4 regions of the Solibacillus sp. FSL W7-1472 genome follow, and region 1 is predicted to be linked to each of the others. Evidence: riboswitches for the same ligand, from Rfam matches in the RefSeq annotation. Region 1 holds a riboswitch; each other region holds the start of a gene.
What was found. Region 1 has a riboswitch for thiamine pyrophosphate ahead of tenA (thiaminase II). Riboswitches for the same ligand answer to the same signal wherever they lie in the genome.

Region 2: linked by a shared signal. The riboswitch ahead of thiT (energy-coupled thiamine transporter ThiT) and the one ahead of tenA (thiaminase II) in region 1 are both predicted to bind thiamine pyrophosphate.
Region 3: linked by a shared signal. The riboswitch ahead of thiC (phosphomethylpyrimidine synthase ThiC) and the one ahead of tenA (thiaminase II) in region 1 are both predicted to bind thiamine pyrophosphate.
Region 4: linked by a shared signal. The riboswitch ahead of thiW (energy coupling factor transporter S component ThiW) and the one ahead of tenA (thiaminase II) in region 1 are both predicted to bind thiamine pyrophosphate.

What each region holds. Positions count from the first base shown of each region.
Region 1 covers NZ_CP150208.1:2,650,475-2,654,603, reverse strand. Annotated here, with positions in the region: gene MKY07_RS13200 (glycoside hydrolase family 18 protein) at 6-1,295, shown strand; gene MKY07_RS13195 (nitronate monooxygenase family protein) at 1,417-2,397, shown strand; TPP riboswitch at 2,534-2,632, shown strand; TPP riboswitch at 2,699-2,797, shown strand; gene tenA (thiaminase II) at 2,875-3,567, shown strand; gene thiM (hydroxyethylthiazole kinase) at 3,545-4,129, shown strand, end outside.
Region 2 covers NZ_CP150208.1:3,416,475-3,420,603, forward strand. Annotated here, with positions in the region: gene map (type I methionyl aminopeptidase) at 1-288, opposite strand, end outside; gene thiT (energy-coupled thiamine transporter ThiT) at 479-1,045, opposite strand; TPP riboswitch at 1,176-1,284, opposite strand; gene MKY07_RS17150 (DUF4870 domain-containing protein) at 1,401-1,733, shown strand; gene MKY07_RS17155 (hypothetical protein) at 1,801-1,929, shown strand; gene MKY07_RS17160 (SMC family ATPase) at 1,986-4,129, opposite strand, start outside.
Region 3 covers NZ_CP150208.1:3,114,431-3,118,559, forward strand. Annotated here, with positions in the region: gene MKY07_RS15540 (hypothetical protein) at 1-147, opposite strand, end outside; gene cobT (nicotinate-nucleotide--dimethylbenzimidazole phosphoribosyltransferase) at 716-1,774, opposite strand; cobalamin riboswitch at 1,869-2,049, opposite strand; TPP riboswitch at 2,365-2,479, shown strand; gene thiC (phosphomethylpyrimidine synthase ThiC) at 2,630-4,129, shown strand, end outside.
Region 4 covers NZ_CP150208.1:3,074,996-3,079,124, forward strand. Annotated here, with positions in the region: gene MKY07_RS15330 (nucleotidyltransferase) at 1-585, shown strand, start outside; gene MKY07_RS15335 (cupin domain-containing protein) at 665-1,237, shown strand; TPP riboswitch at 1,358-1,447, shown strand; gene thiW (energy coupling factor transporter S component ThiW) at 1,533-2,039, shown strand; gene MKY07_RS15345 (VOC family protein) at 2,336-2,731, opposite strand; partial or broken gene MKY07_RS15350 (SRPBCC domain-containing protein) at 3,017-3,513, opposite strand; gene MKY07_RS15355 (S-ribosylhomocysteine lyase) at 3,635-4,105, opposite strand; gene MKY07_RS15360 (amino acid ABC transporter ATP-binding protein) at 4,122-4,129, opposite strand, start outside.

The sequences.
Region 1 (4,129 bases):
GGACAATTCAAATTCATGTAGTACAACCGGGAGAATCATTGTGGGCAATCGCACAGGCTTATGGAACAACGGTGCAGAGTTTAGTGGAAGCCAACCAAATTCCGGAGCCGGCCCGGTTAGTGGTCGGGCAAGCATTGGTCGTTCCATTGAAAGGGCAGTATTATATTGTACAGCCAGGGGATAGTTTATGGTCAATTGGTCAACGTTTTCAGGTGAATTATTTAACGCTCGCACAAGCAAATGGCTTGAATCCAGATGCGTTGCTGATGATTGGCACCTCATTGTATATACCGGAACCAACTAAAAGGTCCGCAGAAATTTTGGCATATGTAGAACCAAGAGGCGATGAAATAAGTGATACGCTGCTCGACCAAGTTCGGGAGGCAAGTCCTTATTTAACGTATTTAGCTATTTTCAGTTTTGAAGCAAGACGGGATGGTTCATTAAAAGCGCCTACAATTAACCCATTACCGGAAATTGCTGAACAAAATAATACAGGAATAGCAATGGCAATCACTAATCTCGAGGATTATCAGTTTAGTGCTGAGCTAGCACGTGATATTTTCCAAAGTGTTGCTGTTCAAAATTTACTGCTGGACAATATCATTGCTGAAGCAAAGCGTATCGGAAATATTTCGGATATTCATTTTGATTTTGAACGGATTGCACGCGATCAGCGGGAAGCTTATAATAATTTCCTCCGAAGAGCTGTCGAGCGTATGCATGCGGAAGGATATACCGTTTCTACCGCATTGGCTCCAAAAACGAGAGCCGATCAGCCAGGGGAATGGTTTATGGGCCATGACTATAAGGCGCACGGCGAAATAGTGGATTTTGTTATGTTGATGACATATGAGTGGGGCTATTCTGCTGGACCTCCAATGGCCGTTTCTCCGCTGCCTCAAGTCGAACAAGTAGTACAATATGCATTAACAGAAATTCCTGCAAATAAAATTTTACTTGGGCAAAATTTGTATGGTTACGATTGGACATTACCTTTTGTACAAGGAGGAGATTACGCAGAAGCGATAAGCCCGCAACGTGCAATTGAAGTGGCCAAACGCTACAACGCAGCAATCCAATTTGACTATACAGCACAGGCACCCTACTTTAACTATTATGATGAGCAAGGGCGTTCACATATTGTCTGGTTTGAAGATGCGCGTTCGATTCAGGCGAAGTTCGATTTAGTAAAGCGATTAAATTTGCGCGGAGTCGGCTATTGGAAGCTCGGTCTGCCATTCCCGCAAAATTGGCAGCTCATCGGGGCTAATTTTAATGTAGTGAAGAAATAGCAAAAGGAAAGAAAGTCAGATGAAAAAACATCTGACTTTTTGATTGTCATCTAAATTAAGAAGGAGATTTTATTGAAGCTGATGAAGTATTAGTAGTAGCTGAATAAAAGGGGGATTATAGATGGGGAATATTCCGGAAATTTTACAAAACTTACGTATCCCAGTAATCGGGGCACCATTGTTTATTATTAGCAATCCGAAATTGGTCATTGAACAATGTAAGGCAGGAATAGTCGGGTCAATGCCTGCGTTAAATGCAAGACCGGCAAGCCAGTTGGATGAATGGTTAGCTGAAATTACAGAGGAGTTGGCCAGCTATAATGCCAAAAATCCGGATCAGCCGGCTGCGCCATTTGCCATTAATCAGATTGTTCATAAAACAAATGAACGTCTGGAACAGGATATGGAGCTCTGTGTGAAATATAAAGTTCCGATTATTATTACTTCACTTGGGGCACGTGAAGAAGTATTTGAGGCAGCTCATAGTTATGGAGGCATCGTTTTCCATGATGTCATTAACAATCATTTTGCAAAAAAAGCGATTCAAAAAGGTGCAGACGGCATCATTGCTGTAGCAACAGGTGCAGGTGGCCATGCAGGTCAGCAAAGCCCATTTGCGCTCGTACAGGAAATCCGTGAATGGTTTGACGGTCCATTAGCTTTATCAGGATCAATCGCACGAGGACATTCGGTATTGGCTGCACAGGCGATGGGGGCTGATTTTGGCTATATCGGTTCACCATTCATCGCGACCGAAGAAGCGTTTGCTCGTCAAGAATATAAACAGATGATTGTTGATAGTACTGCAGAAGATATTGTATACAGCAATTTATTTACAGGAATCCACGGGAATTATTTGAAAGGTTCTATCATGAACGCGGGGATGGACCCGAGTAATTTAAAAGAAAGTAATCCTTCAGCAATGAACTTTAACGATAATACCGCAAAAGCCTGGAAAGATATTTGGGGCAGCGGGCAAGGAATTGGCGCGATTAAAGAGATTACTTCCACAAAACAATATGTCGATAAACTGGCCGAGGAATATGCTCAGGCTTATCAGGAACTGACTGGTAAAAGATCTGCAGTAACCCATCTACAATAGATGTCAGCGCATCATTAGTAACAGATTTTTACTAACGATGCGCTATTTTGTGAATTTGTTATTGAACTATTAATTTCGTAATTTATTGAATTCACTTGCCCGGTTCGAATTAATTTGTTACACTCTGGGTAATTAAATGCATTTGCGGGGGGACACAGCAGTGTTGAGAAGGTTAAAACCTGACCCTTAGAACCTGACCGTTAATACGGACGTAGGGAGCAAAGTACAAGCTATACATATGTACTTACTTTGGCTCCGCGTATATTTTACGTGGAGTCTTTCTTTTGCAAATACACAAGCATTTGATTTGCGGGGGGACACAGCAGTGTTGAGAAGGTTAAAACCTGACCCTTGGAACCTGGCCGTTAATACGGACGTAGGGAGCAATGAAAAGTGGTACTTACACTTTTTGGGGACGTCTCTCTATATGTTGAGACGTCTTTTTTGTGCTTCCGCCAACAAAAAGGAGGAGTAACAATGGGATTTTGTGAAAAGGTAAGAAAAGAAACGGATTTTTATTGGGAGGCTAGCTTCTATCATCCTTTTGTACAAGGGATTGCAGATGGGAGTCTACCGCTGGAGAAGTTTAAGTTTTATATGCTGCAGGATGCGTATTATTTAAAACATTATACGAAAGTACTAGCTCTTGCAGCTGCAAAAGCGACAACGGATGATGATGTTCAATATTTTCTGCAAACAGCAAAGTTTATCCATGATGCCGAGCTTGAGTTGCATCGTACAACTTTTAAAGAATTAGGTGTGACAGCGGATGATTTGGAAAAATTCGAACCAGCACCAGCAGCCTATAACTATGTGAGCCATATGTACAATGCAGTGCATAACGGAGATGTAGCAGAAGCATTTGCGGCAATCCTGCCATGCCCATGGCTGTACCAGGAAATTGGGCAAAGATTAAAAGATGCATGCCCCAATATACCTCTTTATGAACAGTGGATTGCATTATATGCTTCCGAGGAGATGCTTCAAAATATTGAAGTACAAAAATCGATGCTAGATCGATATGCGAAAGAACAACCTGCAAAGCTTAAAGTATTACAGGAGCATTTTAAGAAAAGCTGTTATTACGAATGGATGTTTTGGGAAATGCCTTGGACGAAGCAAAGCTGGGAACAAGGAGTGTATGTAAATGAGTCTGCAAGCAATTTATAATAAACAACCATTAGTTCATTGTATTACCAACTATGTTGTCGCAAATTTTACAGCGAATGGCTTGCTGGCGGTAGGAGCTTCACCAGTAATGGCGGATGCAATAGAAGAAGTGGGTGAAATGGCTGCCCAGGCCAATGCTTTGCTTTTAAATATGGGCACTTTGAATGAGCGGACAATAGAGTCGATGAAGAAAGCAGGACTTAGCGCAAACATGCATAATACTCCGGTTGTTTTTGATCCAGTAGGTGTAGGGGCAACGAAGTTTCGAGCGGAGACAGCACAACAATTGCTCGACCTTTTAAAGATTAATGTAATCCGTTGCAATATTGGAGAAATGGCGGCTCTGGCGGGAGTAAATTGGGCGTCTAAAGGTGTGGATAGTGGCAAAGGAGATATAGATGTTGCAGTGACTGCCAAAAAGTTGGCTAATAACTATCAATGTATTGTGATCGTAACAGGAGAACAAGATGTTATTACTGATGGGATAAGAGTGGAATTTGTAGAGGGTGGTCATGAAAAGGTGACAAAAATGACGGGGAGTGGCTGCTTGCTTAGTGCCTTT
Region 2 (4,129 bases), 770 kb from region 1:
GCCAGAAACATCAATGTTTACGATATCGCCGTCCTGAATAACCTTGTTCCCTGGAATGCCATGTGCAACTTCGTGATTTACTGAAATGCATGTATATCCCGGAAAATCGTATTCGCCTTTAGGACCAGAAACCGCGCCTGCTTCCGCAAACATACGGCCTGCAATTTCATCTAATTCTTTCGTTGTCACGCCAGGTACTGTCGCAGCTTTCATTGCCTCGCGAATTTCAGCACAAATGCGTCCAATTTTTTTAAACGCTTCTATTTCTTCTTGTGTAGTAACAATCATGTGTAACTTCCTTCCTCTTAAACAATGTCTACCCTTAACTATAGCATACTTAATATCGGTTGTAATTGTTCAAGGATTTTAAAATTATTTGGATTTATGATCAAATTAATACGACATTGTACAATAGAAATTAGAAAAGGCTTGCAACGGGAAAATAATCCCTTGCTGCAAGCTTTGAGTTTTTCATTCATTATGGTGTTTGTGCTTTTTGGAGTAAACGGGGTGCAGATGTGAATAATATAACTGCAATAACCGCTGTAATTATTGTTGCAGGTACCATATAAGTACTGTTATAAATTATTGAGTAGATCCACACATTATCATCGCCTGCGTACTCTTTAAAGAACACGACACCTGCGAGCAAGTGCGAAACAAATCTTAAAGCTCCGCCTATTAGAGCTCCTATAACGATATAAATTGCCATTTTTACTTTATTGAGTGATTGTGTTGCCTGTAATAATGGCTTTCTTACAATTGCCGCTAACCCTACTACTGTAAAGGCAAGACCGTAATCTAAAATCGCCTGAAGCCAGTGTACTATGTAAGCGCCAAACATCATTTGCATAACGCCAATCAGCAAGCCAGTTGCAAGTCCTGCTGTTAGCCCCCAACGAATGGCCATTAACATAATCGGTACCATAACAAAGCTGATTGACCCGCCCTGTGCCCACATTTTAAAAGATACTTGGTCCAATACAAGTCCGATGGCAGCAAATATCGCTATCTCCACCATCATCAATAATTTTTTTCTGTCCATAACAATTCCCCTTTCTTTTATCCGATGTAACAAAAGTGAAGAGGGATAGAATGGAACTTTTACTTCTTCTAGGTATTTAGAAAAAGCAAAAAACGATAATCAGGACAAAAGCCTGACTATCGTTTGAACAGTCGGATTCTATCCACATCCCTACGCAAGTGCTAACTTACAGGTTCAAAGAGTCAGTGCAATCCCGTGCACAATCTCAGCCGACTTTCTCGGCACCCCTTGTGGTACATCTAAATTTTTATTGTTTGAACATGCTCATTGTAACGAATATTTCTACAACTTTCAACAGCTATTATTTTGAAACGTACTAGAATTACATATAATAGATACGAAGGAGTGATAAATGATGGATCAATCGAAAGGTTTAAGTGCATTAAGCTATTTGAGCTTTTATTTTGCACCGTTTATTTTACCGGTAATTATATTTATCGTTACGAAAGATCAAGCCGTTAAAGGCCATTCTAAAAAAGCTTTTATTTCTCAACTTATTCCAATACTGTTAGGGATTTTGTACATGATTTACTTTTTCACTTCCGTTCTTTCCTGGAATAATACTTTGACAGTGAGCGTGCAGGATTTCTTTATTAGTTCACATTTTATCGGATTTATTCTTTTAGTCCTTATTACGTTTATTCTGGCGATTTGGAATCTAGTCCAAGCGATTAAAGTTTTACGTTAATGTTTATGATAGCTCCTTCTTTGGGTATATTTTTTATACGAAATGTATTCGTTAAGGAGTGTATATCATGAAATTAAATAAACTCATTAAAACCGCAATTAAATATGGACCGATCGTGTACCCGATCATTAAAAAAATGATGGATAAAAAATCTGCACCCCAACCAGCAACTACACGACGAACGCCAAAACGTTAACGCAGAAAAACACATTTCGCACTAAAACTCGTGTGAAATGTGTTTTTTGTTGTCTTTTATTTAATAATAATTTCTGTTTTACTGTAGCCTTCTTTTAACTTTTGGACTTGTAAAATGGCAGGCATTGCTGCTTTTAATTCGGCCACATGGGAGATGACGCCGATTAAGCGGCCTGTTTGCTGAAGATCGATCAAAATATCGATTGCCCGTCTTAACGCCTCCTCATCCAATGTACCGAAGCCTTCATCGATAAACATCGTATCGATATGCACACTTCCTTGAACACTTTGAATAACATCGGCCATTCCTAATGCTAATGAAAGTGAGGCATTGAATTTTTCACCGCCGGACAATGTTTTTACATCCCGCGTTTGTCCTGTATGGCTGTCATATACATCGATACTGAGCCCGCTTTGTGCATTTCCTTCTTTACGACCTGTCGATTTCAGGAAGTATTGACCATTTGACAGGACACGTAAACGTTCATTTGCCGCATGGGTTACTTTTTCCAAATAACCAATTTGCACAAATCGCTCAAATGAAATTTTCGAATCGTTTTGTCCGCGGATTAAATTATAAACATGCTCCACCTGCATCAGTTTCGCTTTATAGCTTTCGATCTGCTGTGCGGATTGGTCAAGTTTTTCGAGGGTTTCTTCACATTGCTCCACATAGGACTGGGTTAATGTAATTTTAGAATACTGTGCCTCGATTTGCTCATTCAGCTCATGAATCTGTTGCTCACTTGCCGTTAAATCAGCCCGTTCTTTTCCTTCGAGCAAAGGTTCTTCCTCGGCAATTTGAACAGATAATGTATGAACATTTTGCTTGTAAGCTTCAACTTCATCCTGAATTTGCTGCTGAACATTTAATGGCAGTAATGCATTCTTATATGTTTCCAAGTCAAAACTTTCTTGCTGCAATGCTGTATCAAACGCTTTTTGCGCTGAAAGAGTCTCCTGCTGTTTTTCTGTTACAAGGTTTTGTGCATGTAGATGGTTCACTTCACAAGATTTTTCATCTAATTGGATTTTTTGCATTGCCTCCAGTGCACTTTGAATTGCACTTTTTAAATGGCGGTGTTTTTGCTGCTGGCTGGCCAATTCTTGTGTTACTTCATCCAATGTAGAAAACTGAGGCAATAATGACTGCTCACTTTGCTCAAGCTTCCCTTTTTCTTGTGCATATTGTTTATCGATATCGACTACATATTGCTGCCCTTTTTCAATACGGCCTTGCAGCACTTCTTTACTTTCAATAAGCTGTGCCATCGTTTTCTTTTCAGTGATGAGCTGTGCCTGCTGCTGCTTTTGCTTTGTCAATTGCTCAGTCAGTTCGGCCAATTGCTGTTCATAATAATGTAGTTGTGAAAGCTCGACGCTCAGTAACTCTAGAGCACTTCTTTTCTGTTCCAATGCTGCCTTTTCTACATCCAATTTCGAGTTGACCTGGTAAAAGCTTTGCATAGCACGGTCGCCTTCTTGACGAAGATGTTCCAGTGCATTTTCATCAATGGTAAACGCTTCGCTATTATGAATGGCTGGATGCTCCGTGCTCCCACATACAGGACATGCTTCTCCATGATGTAATGAAGCCGCTAGAAACGCTGCCTGATTGCTGCGTATTTGCTGCTCCATATTTTGCAGCTTCTGTTGCGCTCCATCGGCAATTTGTTTCTTATCAGCAAGCTGTTTCACTAAAGTTTCTATATTCATTTGTATTGCAGCCACTTCTTTTGCCATTTCAATTTTTCGTGTTAATACAGCCTGTGCTTCATACGTTTCATGGTACGTCACTGTCGCATCTTCCAGCTCATTTATAATAGCCTGCTGCTGTTGATGTTTTTCTTTTAAAGAAGCTGCTTCCTTTTGGAGCTTATCAAATAATTGCTTTGCGTTTTTCTGGTTTTCTGCAAGCTTTGCCACCTTTTCCCGCTGCGTATTAATCGATTGATAGATCGGGACAAGCTGTTCAAGCTGTGAAATTGATTTCGTAAATTCATCCAACAGTGGCTCATGCTGCTTTTGCTCCTGATAGTGATTTGTCGCCTGCAGAAGTTGTGCCTGTGCACGTTCATAGTCAGCCTTTGCTTTCTGTAAGGAAACTTCCGCTTGTTCAAGCTGCCGTTTTACCTTCTCATATTCACGTTCTAAAGGTTCTATTTGATTAGCCTTTTTTGCAAGTACAAGTTTCTGTTGTT
Region 3 (4,129 bases), 460 kb from region 1:
GATCAAATACTTGGCCATCTTAAATGACTTTAAGTGCGTATGTCCATTTTTAAATTCCTTCTTCGTATTGACGACCATAAATTCCTGCTTGCGCCCTTTATAAAAAGGAATAATAATAAACTCATCTTTTTTGAAAATTTGATTCATATTATCCTCATCCTTTTCTCGAATATATTCAAAAACGACCTTTCACATACGGAGAAATAGTGATCACCCCGTTCCTCTTAATGCCCCTCCCGCCTCTCCTTTTTATTGGTCTTACTTTTCCTTACCCTATTTACCGGTTACTTTATTCCAAGTTCCATCCAAAAAGCACTTTTTTAGCTATTATTAACATTTTGAATATGTTTTTACATTTGGTTAATATAGGATATTACGGAGTGAATGCAAATGACAGGACAATCGCTTGCATTTCACTGAATTTTCTGTAAAATTAAATCAAGTTCTATTCATTCCCCGAATGTTTTGGTCGCACTTAACATTTTCAGAGGATTGGATAGGGCTTTTCTTTATGATTTACTCACTGGCTAAATAAACGGAATTGTTTCGCCTATTTGGTATTTTACTGGTAAAATAAATGAAATAGACTGAAAACGCCATTCATTTTCGAGGAATACCGAATTCAAATAAAAGGCTACATTAAAAGTTCATATCACTTTTAATGTGGCCCGTTTACGTAATTTTATTTTACGAATTTCATTTCTTGAGGACTTTTCTACTTGGCTACTAAAAGCGCTGCCGCTTCCTCCAACGTCACCATATTCGTAATCATCGAACAAGCTGCATCAAGAATCGGGAACGCTAGAGCAGCACCCGATCCTTCTCCAAGTCGCATATTCATATGCAGCATTGGCTCTAACCCTAGAAGCTCAGCTGCGATTTTTGCACCGGGCTCTTCCGATAAATGTGACGGAATCAAATACGCTTTCACATTCGGATTTAACTTATAGGCGATTAATGCGGAAACCGTTGAAATATATCCGTCAACAACGACCGGTACACGATTCGCTGCGCCTGCAAGGAAGATTCCGGCCATCCCGCAAATTTCCAGACCCCCTACTTTTGCCACAACATCAATCGGATCTTCGGCGTTCGGCTCATTCAAGGCAATCGCTTTTCGAATGACTTCGGCTTTATATTCGATACCGCCAGCTCCGACACCAGCTCCAAAGCCTGTTACTGCCAGTGGATCACAGCCGTGAAGCACTGAAAGCACCGCAGCACTCGGTGTCGTATTCCCGATACCCATTTCCCCGGTACCAATGAGATTGATACCGTTTTGGATCGCTTCTGTTGCGACTTCAATTCCTACTTCAATTGCTTGAATCGCTTCTTCTCGGGTCATTGCAGGACCTTTCGCCATATTGTCTGTCCCGTATTTGACCTTTTTAATGATTACCCCAGCATCTTGAGGTAAATCTTCTTTGACACCGATATCTACCGGGATGACTTGTGCATTCGAAATTTTCGCAATCGTACACATCCCTGTCGTCCCTTTCGGAAATGATAATGTTTGGAAAACCGTTGTACTTTGCGGATTTGGCGTTACGCCTTCCTCATACACCCCGTGGTCTGCCGCCATGACGATCACCGCTTTATTATCGATTTTAGGCGCAAGGTCACCCGTAATTGTGGCGATTTGCAGAGCTAGTGATTCGATCTTCCCTAGGCTTTGCGGTGGTTTGGCTAAAGAGTCTATGTACGTACGTGCTTTTTCTTCCATTTGTCGGTCGATTTCTTGAATTTGATCAATTGTTTGCTGTAATAATTGCATGTTTCGTTTCCCCCATCTAAATGTATTTTTGACAATAAAAATAGCCTGCAGTTTATTCGATAACAAATAAACTACAGACATATCCAGTGTCTATAAACAGTAAGCATACTTAGGCAGGTCTCCTGGCTCAGATTCACAATTTCATAGCCCCTTCCCAGATGTAAATCCAGTGGGTTTTGCTATGAAACTCCTCTATACAGTGTTGGGATTACGCTAAAGCTTTTCACTTTATTCCCTATTCTCCCTTAACGGGCACCTAATGCTTGATGAATTTACCATTACTTTACGACGAACGACTTTTTTCGTCAAGGATGATTTTCAATAAGCAGGAATTAAAACGTTTTCTGATTCAGAATTCCTTAAATATAAAAAAAGTCCACCTCCTGAGAATGTTGACTCATCAGAAATAATAATACGTTCGGGTTTTGTTTCTTTAATGTTCTTAACATCGAGACATGCAGAGGTTTGTAATGTGCATGCGAAATGAGTACGATATCAATATCCGGTAAGGTAATTCATCCAACAAATACTTTTCTGAATTTTCCCTTTTATCTCAAGGAAGTTTCATGTATACTAATATAAAATTGAATAGAAATAACTAGGGGAGTCCAATAAGTTGGGCTGAGAATGAAACACGTTGAAGTTTCTTGACTCTTGGGACCTGATCTGGATCATACCAGCGTGGGGAAGTTAGCATCGTATTATAGTAATACTACTTCTGTATACATATTAGCCGGGTCCGACCATTTATTGGACACCGGCTTTTTTATGTACTTCATAAGCTTTTTTAAGCTCCTCACTGTTGTGCTCTATCTCTTGTCCTTATATTCAAAAAAGGAGAGATTTATTATGTCTATGTCACCATCTTCATTAAACGAACAAAGTATTTCCATTATGTCTAACTTTTCAGGTAGCAATAAAGTATATGTAACAGGCTCTAGACCTGACATTAAGGTTCCAATGCGTGAAATCGAGTTAAGCCCGACAACTGGTACGTTTGGAGAAGAGGAAAATCCTCCAGTACGTGTGTATGACACCAGCGGACCTTATACAGACCCTGATTATTCTGTCGATATTACAAAAGGTCTCCCTGCCCTTCGCAGTACATGGATTCAAGAACGTGGCGATGTGGAGGAATATGATGGTCGTGAAATCAAGCCTGAGGATAATGGTTATAAAGATAAAAACGATCCTCGTACTAATCATAACGTGTTTCCTGGTTTAAAGCGGAAACCGTTACGGGCTAAAAAAGGGAAAAATATTACACAACTTCATTATGCACGAAAAGGAATTATCACGCCTGAAATGGAATTTATCGCAATTAGAGAAAATATGAAACCTGAATTCGTACGGGATGAAGTTGCAAAGGGTCGAGCGATTATTCCTTCTAATATCAACCATCCAGAATCAGAGCCCATGATAATAGGTCGTAACTTTCATGTAAAAATTAACGCGAATATTGGCAATTCTGCTGTTTCATCTTCCATCGAAGAAGAGGTTGAAAAAATGACATGGGCAACACGTTGGGGTGCTGATAATATTATGGACCTATCAACAGGTAAAAACATTCACACAACACGGGAATGGATTATTCGAAATTCGGCTGTTCCTGTCGGTACCGTACCTATTTATCAAGCACTAGAAAAAGTAAATGGTGTTGCTGAAGACCTAACATGGGAGGTTTACCGTGATACATTGATTGAACAAGCCGAACAAGGGGTGGATTACTTCACCATTCATGCAGGTGTTCTTTTACGGTATGTTCCGTTAACAGCAAAACGTTTAACAGGTATTGTATCCCGAGGTGGATCTATTATGGCACAATGGTGTCTTCACCACCATAAAGAAAATTTTTTATATACTCACTTTGAAGAAATCTGTGAAATCATGAAAACTTATGATGTTTCCTTCTCTTTAGGGGATGGCTTACGTCCTGGTTCCATTGCAGATGCCAATGATGAAGCTCAATTTGCGGAATTAGAAACTCTTGGAGAACTAACAAAAATTGCTTGGGAGCATGATGTACAGGTTATGGTTGAAGGACCGGGACACGTGCCAATGCACCTTATAAAAGAAAACATGGACAAACAACTGGAAGTTTGTAAGGAAGCTCCTTTCTATACTTTAGGCCCTCTTACAACTGATATAGCTCCTGGCTATGATCACATTACATCTGCTATTGGAGCTGCAATGATTGGTTGGTATGGGACAGCGATGCTTTGTTATGTAACGCCAAAAGAACATTTAGGTTTACCGAATAGAGATGATGTTCGTGTAGGGGTTGTCACTTATAAAATTGCTGCACATGCTGCTGATTTGGCAAAAGGGCATCCAGGAGCACATAAAAGAGATGAT
Region 4 (4,129 bases), 420 kb from region 1:
CATGCATTAAACGAATGGCTTACTGCTAATCAGCCAGTTAATAAATGGTTGTTTGGACTCGTTATTCTCCCGCTTGTGATCGCACCGTTTTATAGCTGGACGCTGTTTTTTACGATGTTGGAATGGTATTTATTTTCAGGGCTTGTATTAGCCGGTATTATTTACATGCTGAAAGGTGACAGAGTAGAAGACAATAAGGATTGGGAGTTTAAGGGGAAGACAAAAAAGTTGCTTGATCTGATCGATTACCGCAAACACCCGTTTAATATTTCGCTTATTATCTACATCATGGTCATTGTCAGTTTTGTGTTAAGCAAGGGATTGGATATTCCGCTCTATATGGAAACAGGAGGCAACTCGCGCTACGTTACTTCTTTGCCAACAATTTCATTTTTAATGTCTTCCTTAATGGTCGTGAGTACGTTTATTTATATTATTAGTCATGGGAATTTCTTTGGTTTTCGTAAAGCTGAGTTAAGTTATGAAAGAGTCATGTTCGTGCACTTTACAGAAATTATTGTATGTGGTGCTACCCTGTTTATTTTAATTTTCACATTAATCAATGCGTTGTATGTGTATTTTTAGATGGATGGCTACTAACGACAATAGGCACACACTGGTAAATTATTGCATATTTTAACTACAATAAAAAAGAGGTGAACTATTGAATCCGAATCAAGATTATACATCAGTGCAACCCCAGTTTACATTCGACCTTAATAAAAACCCGTTGTTCGTTAAAGACCAGCATAATTTTATTAATGTAATGGGCGTCAACCAGTTAAATACACTGGATAATATATCGCTGCTTGATATTTATTTGAGTGCCAATAATGTCATTGAACCGCACTACCACCAAAATGCGGCGGAACTTGTTTATTGTATTGCGGGAAGTGCGGTTGTTTCGATTTTGAATCCGTTTACGAAACAGCTAATGCATTTTCCGATTACCCCCGGCCAGGTGGCGAACGTTCCTCAAGGGTGGTGGCATTACGAAGTCGCCACGCAAAACAACACGCATCTGCTCGCCATTTTCAACGCACCGACACCTGAAGTCATTTTAGGTTCCGACCTCCTCAAGCTGACACCAGCAAATATTATGGCCCACACATATGGGATGAACGAAACTTTATGGACGCAGGCAGTTGCACCGGTTCGGCCGAATACGTTCATCGGTCCACCAAACCCATGGCAGCAAGTCCAGCCCGGCAATTATGGCGGTGGGTATGAGCAGTAGTTTTTCTCGGTCAAAGGAATCAAATTTCAAAAATGCATTTGCATAATGAAACGGCCGTGTTATGATAACTGTGAAATTAACCTAATATTGGAAGCAGGTAATCTGCTTATAATTGAATATGAAAACTACTAGGGGCGCCTGTTTGGCTGAGAAGAACCCTTTGCACCTGATCTAGGTAATACTAGCGTAGGAAAGTAGTGTCGATCCCTTTTTATTTGTTTTAGGCTGCGATACCACTTTCTTTAGTTGAAAGTGGTTTTTTTGTTGCAAAAATTTATTGTAAAGGATGGAAGAGATGAATAAAACGAGGAAGCTTACGTATTCAGCCATTATCGCTGCACTTACAACGATTCTCAGCAGTTTTGTGTACATCCCTTTAGGTTTTGCCAAAATATTTCCGATTCAGCATTTTGCCAATGTCGTATCGGCGGTGTTGCTCGGTCCATGGTATGCGGTATTACAGGCATTCCTTACATCGACATTGAGAAACTTAATGGGGACAGGCAGTATATTTGCTTATCCGGGGAGTATGATCGGTGCCTTTTTGGCTGCATTTCTGTTTGCTAAAACGAAGAAGTTAGCGTTTGCGGCAGTAGGTGAAGTAATCGGGACCGGGTTGCTCGGTGCGATGGCTACTTACCCGATCGCCATTTTATTTTTAGGTCAGGAAGCGGCGCTGTTCGGTTTTGTCCCGGCATTTATGATGAGTTCTTTTGCGGGGGCGCTTTTAGGCTATGGCTTGCTGAGGATTATGGTGAGAAACCGGGCGTTTGGCGGGATGCTTTATCAGAATGCCGGGTGAATGGAAGGTTTTTATTAGAAATTTTTGTGTCGATATTAGAACTCCTTGGCGGGATATTAGAACTTCTGCGCATGATATTAGAACAGATTGGTTTGTGATGGATATTAGAAGATTGCAGGGGGTTATTAGAACTTCTGTGGACGATATTTGAACATATTAAAGACTTATTAGCACAATGTACAATTATATTAGAAAATCTCACTTTTATTAGAAGATTTTAAAATATATTAGAACAACTCAGACCTTTATTAGAAAATGAAACGCCGGGTATCCATTCAGACACCCGGCACATTTTATTAAGGTAAATTAATCTGCCAAGATACTCCGTAACGGTCATTTACCCAGCCGAACTTCTTACTGAAACCGTAATTATCGATTGGCATTAGCGGATGCCCGCCTTCAAGCAATTTTTCATAAAGATGGTCGGTTTCTTCTTCCGTATCACACGTAATAAAAATAGAGAATGACGGTGTGAAGTCAAATTCATGCTTAATATTACTGTCAATGCACATAAATTCCTGACCTTTTATCGAAAAAGTGGCTTGCATGACTTTTCCTTCGTCTCCGCCTTCATTTGCCCCGTAGCGTACAATGCTTGTAATTTCCGCATCATCGATAAGTGATGTATAGAAGTTCATCGCTTCTTCAGCAACACCGCCTTGAAACATTAAAAATGGTTTTGCGCTTTTCATCGGACTCTTCCCCTTCTTAATTCAAATTTGCACCACTTCAATTTAGCCTATTTTAACCTTTTCCGCGAACTTTTCTCCCTATAAGTTAGAGGCATCTCCTAACTAGACGATGCCTTTGGTTTAATATTTAAATTTCGCGATGAGCTGTTGTTCCGAAGATGCGGCTACTTCTTCAGTTACCGTATAAAGATCTGGTAGAACAATTCAACATTTTATTAGAAAATCTTCCCCGAAAATTCAATCACCGGATGGTCATGACCCCCACCCGGTGTTTCATTATACGCCCTAACCTTGATAGCTCACTTTTCCGGTCTCAACTAATTCCTTCAGACCCATGAACATTAAGTTCCAGCCATGTTCTGTGCCATCTCGCATTTCATCTAGAGCTTTTACGATGTCAGCTTCTGTCCATTGCTCTTTATTTTCAACATGGATCAGTTGGGTGAACGTCATTCACTGCCTTGTCCCAACTCTTTCAGCTCCACTGTGATTGTATCTTCCAGTTCGCTGAATTGCGGCATTTTAAAAGTGAAGACGATTTTTTCAGGCGAATTGATTTCAACGTAGTCCCCGATCGCCCGGTAGTCCACTCCTTGCCGGTGGTCTACAATTTCCCAATTGCCCCCTACTTTTGGGTCATTTTGTGCAACCTTGTTCGTCCCTTCCAATGTAAAGAACCATTTTTTCATCGTTACAGGATTCAACCATGCGTCAAACACTTTTTCAGGCTTTACATTAAATTCTCTTTTCATTGTTAATGTAGTCGTTGAGGTATTGTTCATTCAAATTCTCCTTTTAGTTACTTTAGTTTATTAATAACCTATTCACAGGAACTTTTAAAACAATTGCTCCAATAAAAAAGTCTCCTGCGAGATTATCCTCACAGAAGACTTGCTTCATCAATTATTCCCCAAAAACAATATGCCACTCATCGCGGCCAGCTAAAAATTCCTCAGCCAATGCCTTTGCGCCTTCTAAGCTATGGCTTGCTGCCCAGCCGCATTGTACTTCATTACATGCGGGTACCGATTCCGCCTTCAATACATCCTTCAGCGTATTTTCAATAATCGTTAATACGCCGTCATAGTCATTGTAGTTCAGTAATGCCAAGTAAAAGCCTGTTTGACAGCCCATTGGCGATAAATCTACGACGGCTTCACTATGATTACGGATACGGTCAGCCATTAAATGCTCTAATGAGTGAAGTGACGGCATTTCCATATGCGCTTTGTTCGGCTGTTTGAATCGGATATCGTACTTTGTTACGACGTCGCCTTTTGCTCCTGTTTTCGTACCGGCAAGTCGTACGTATGGTGCCACTACTTTCGTATGGTCTAAATCAAAGCTCTCTACATTTGTTTTCTCTGTTGTCATGTTAAATCCCCCTAGATTAGATAA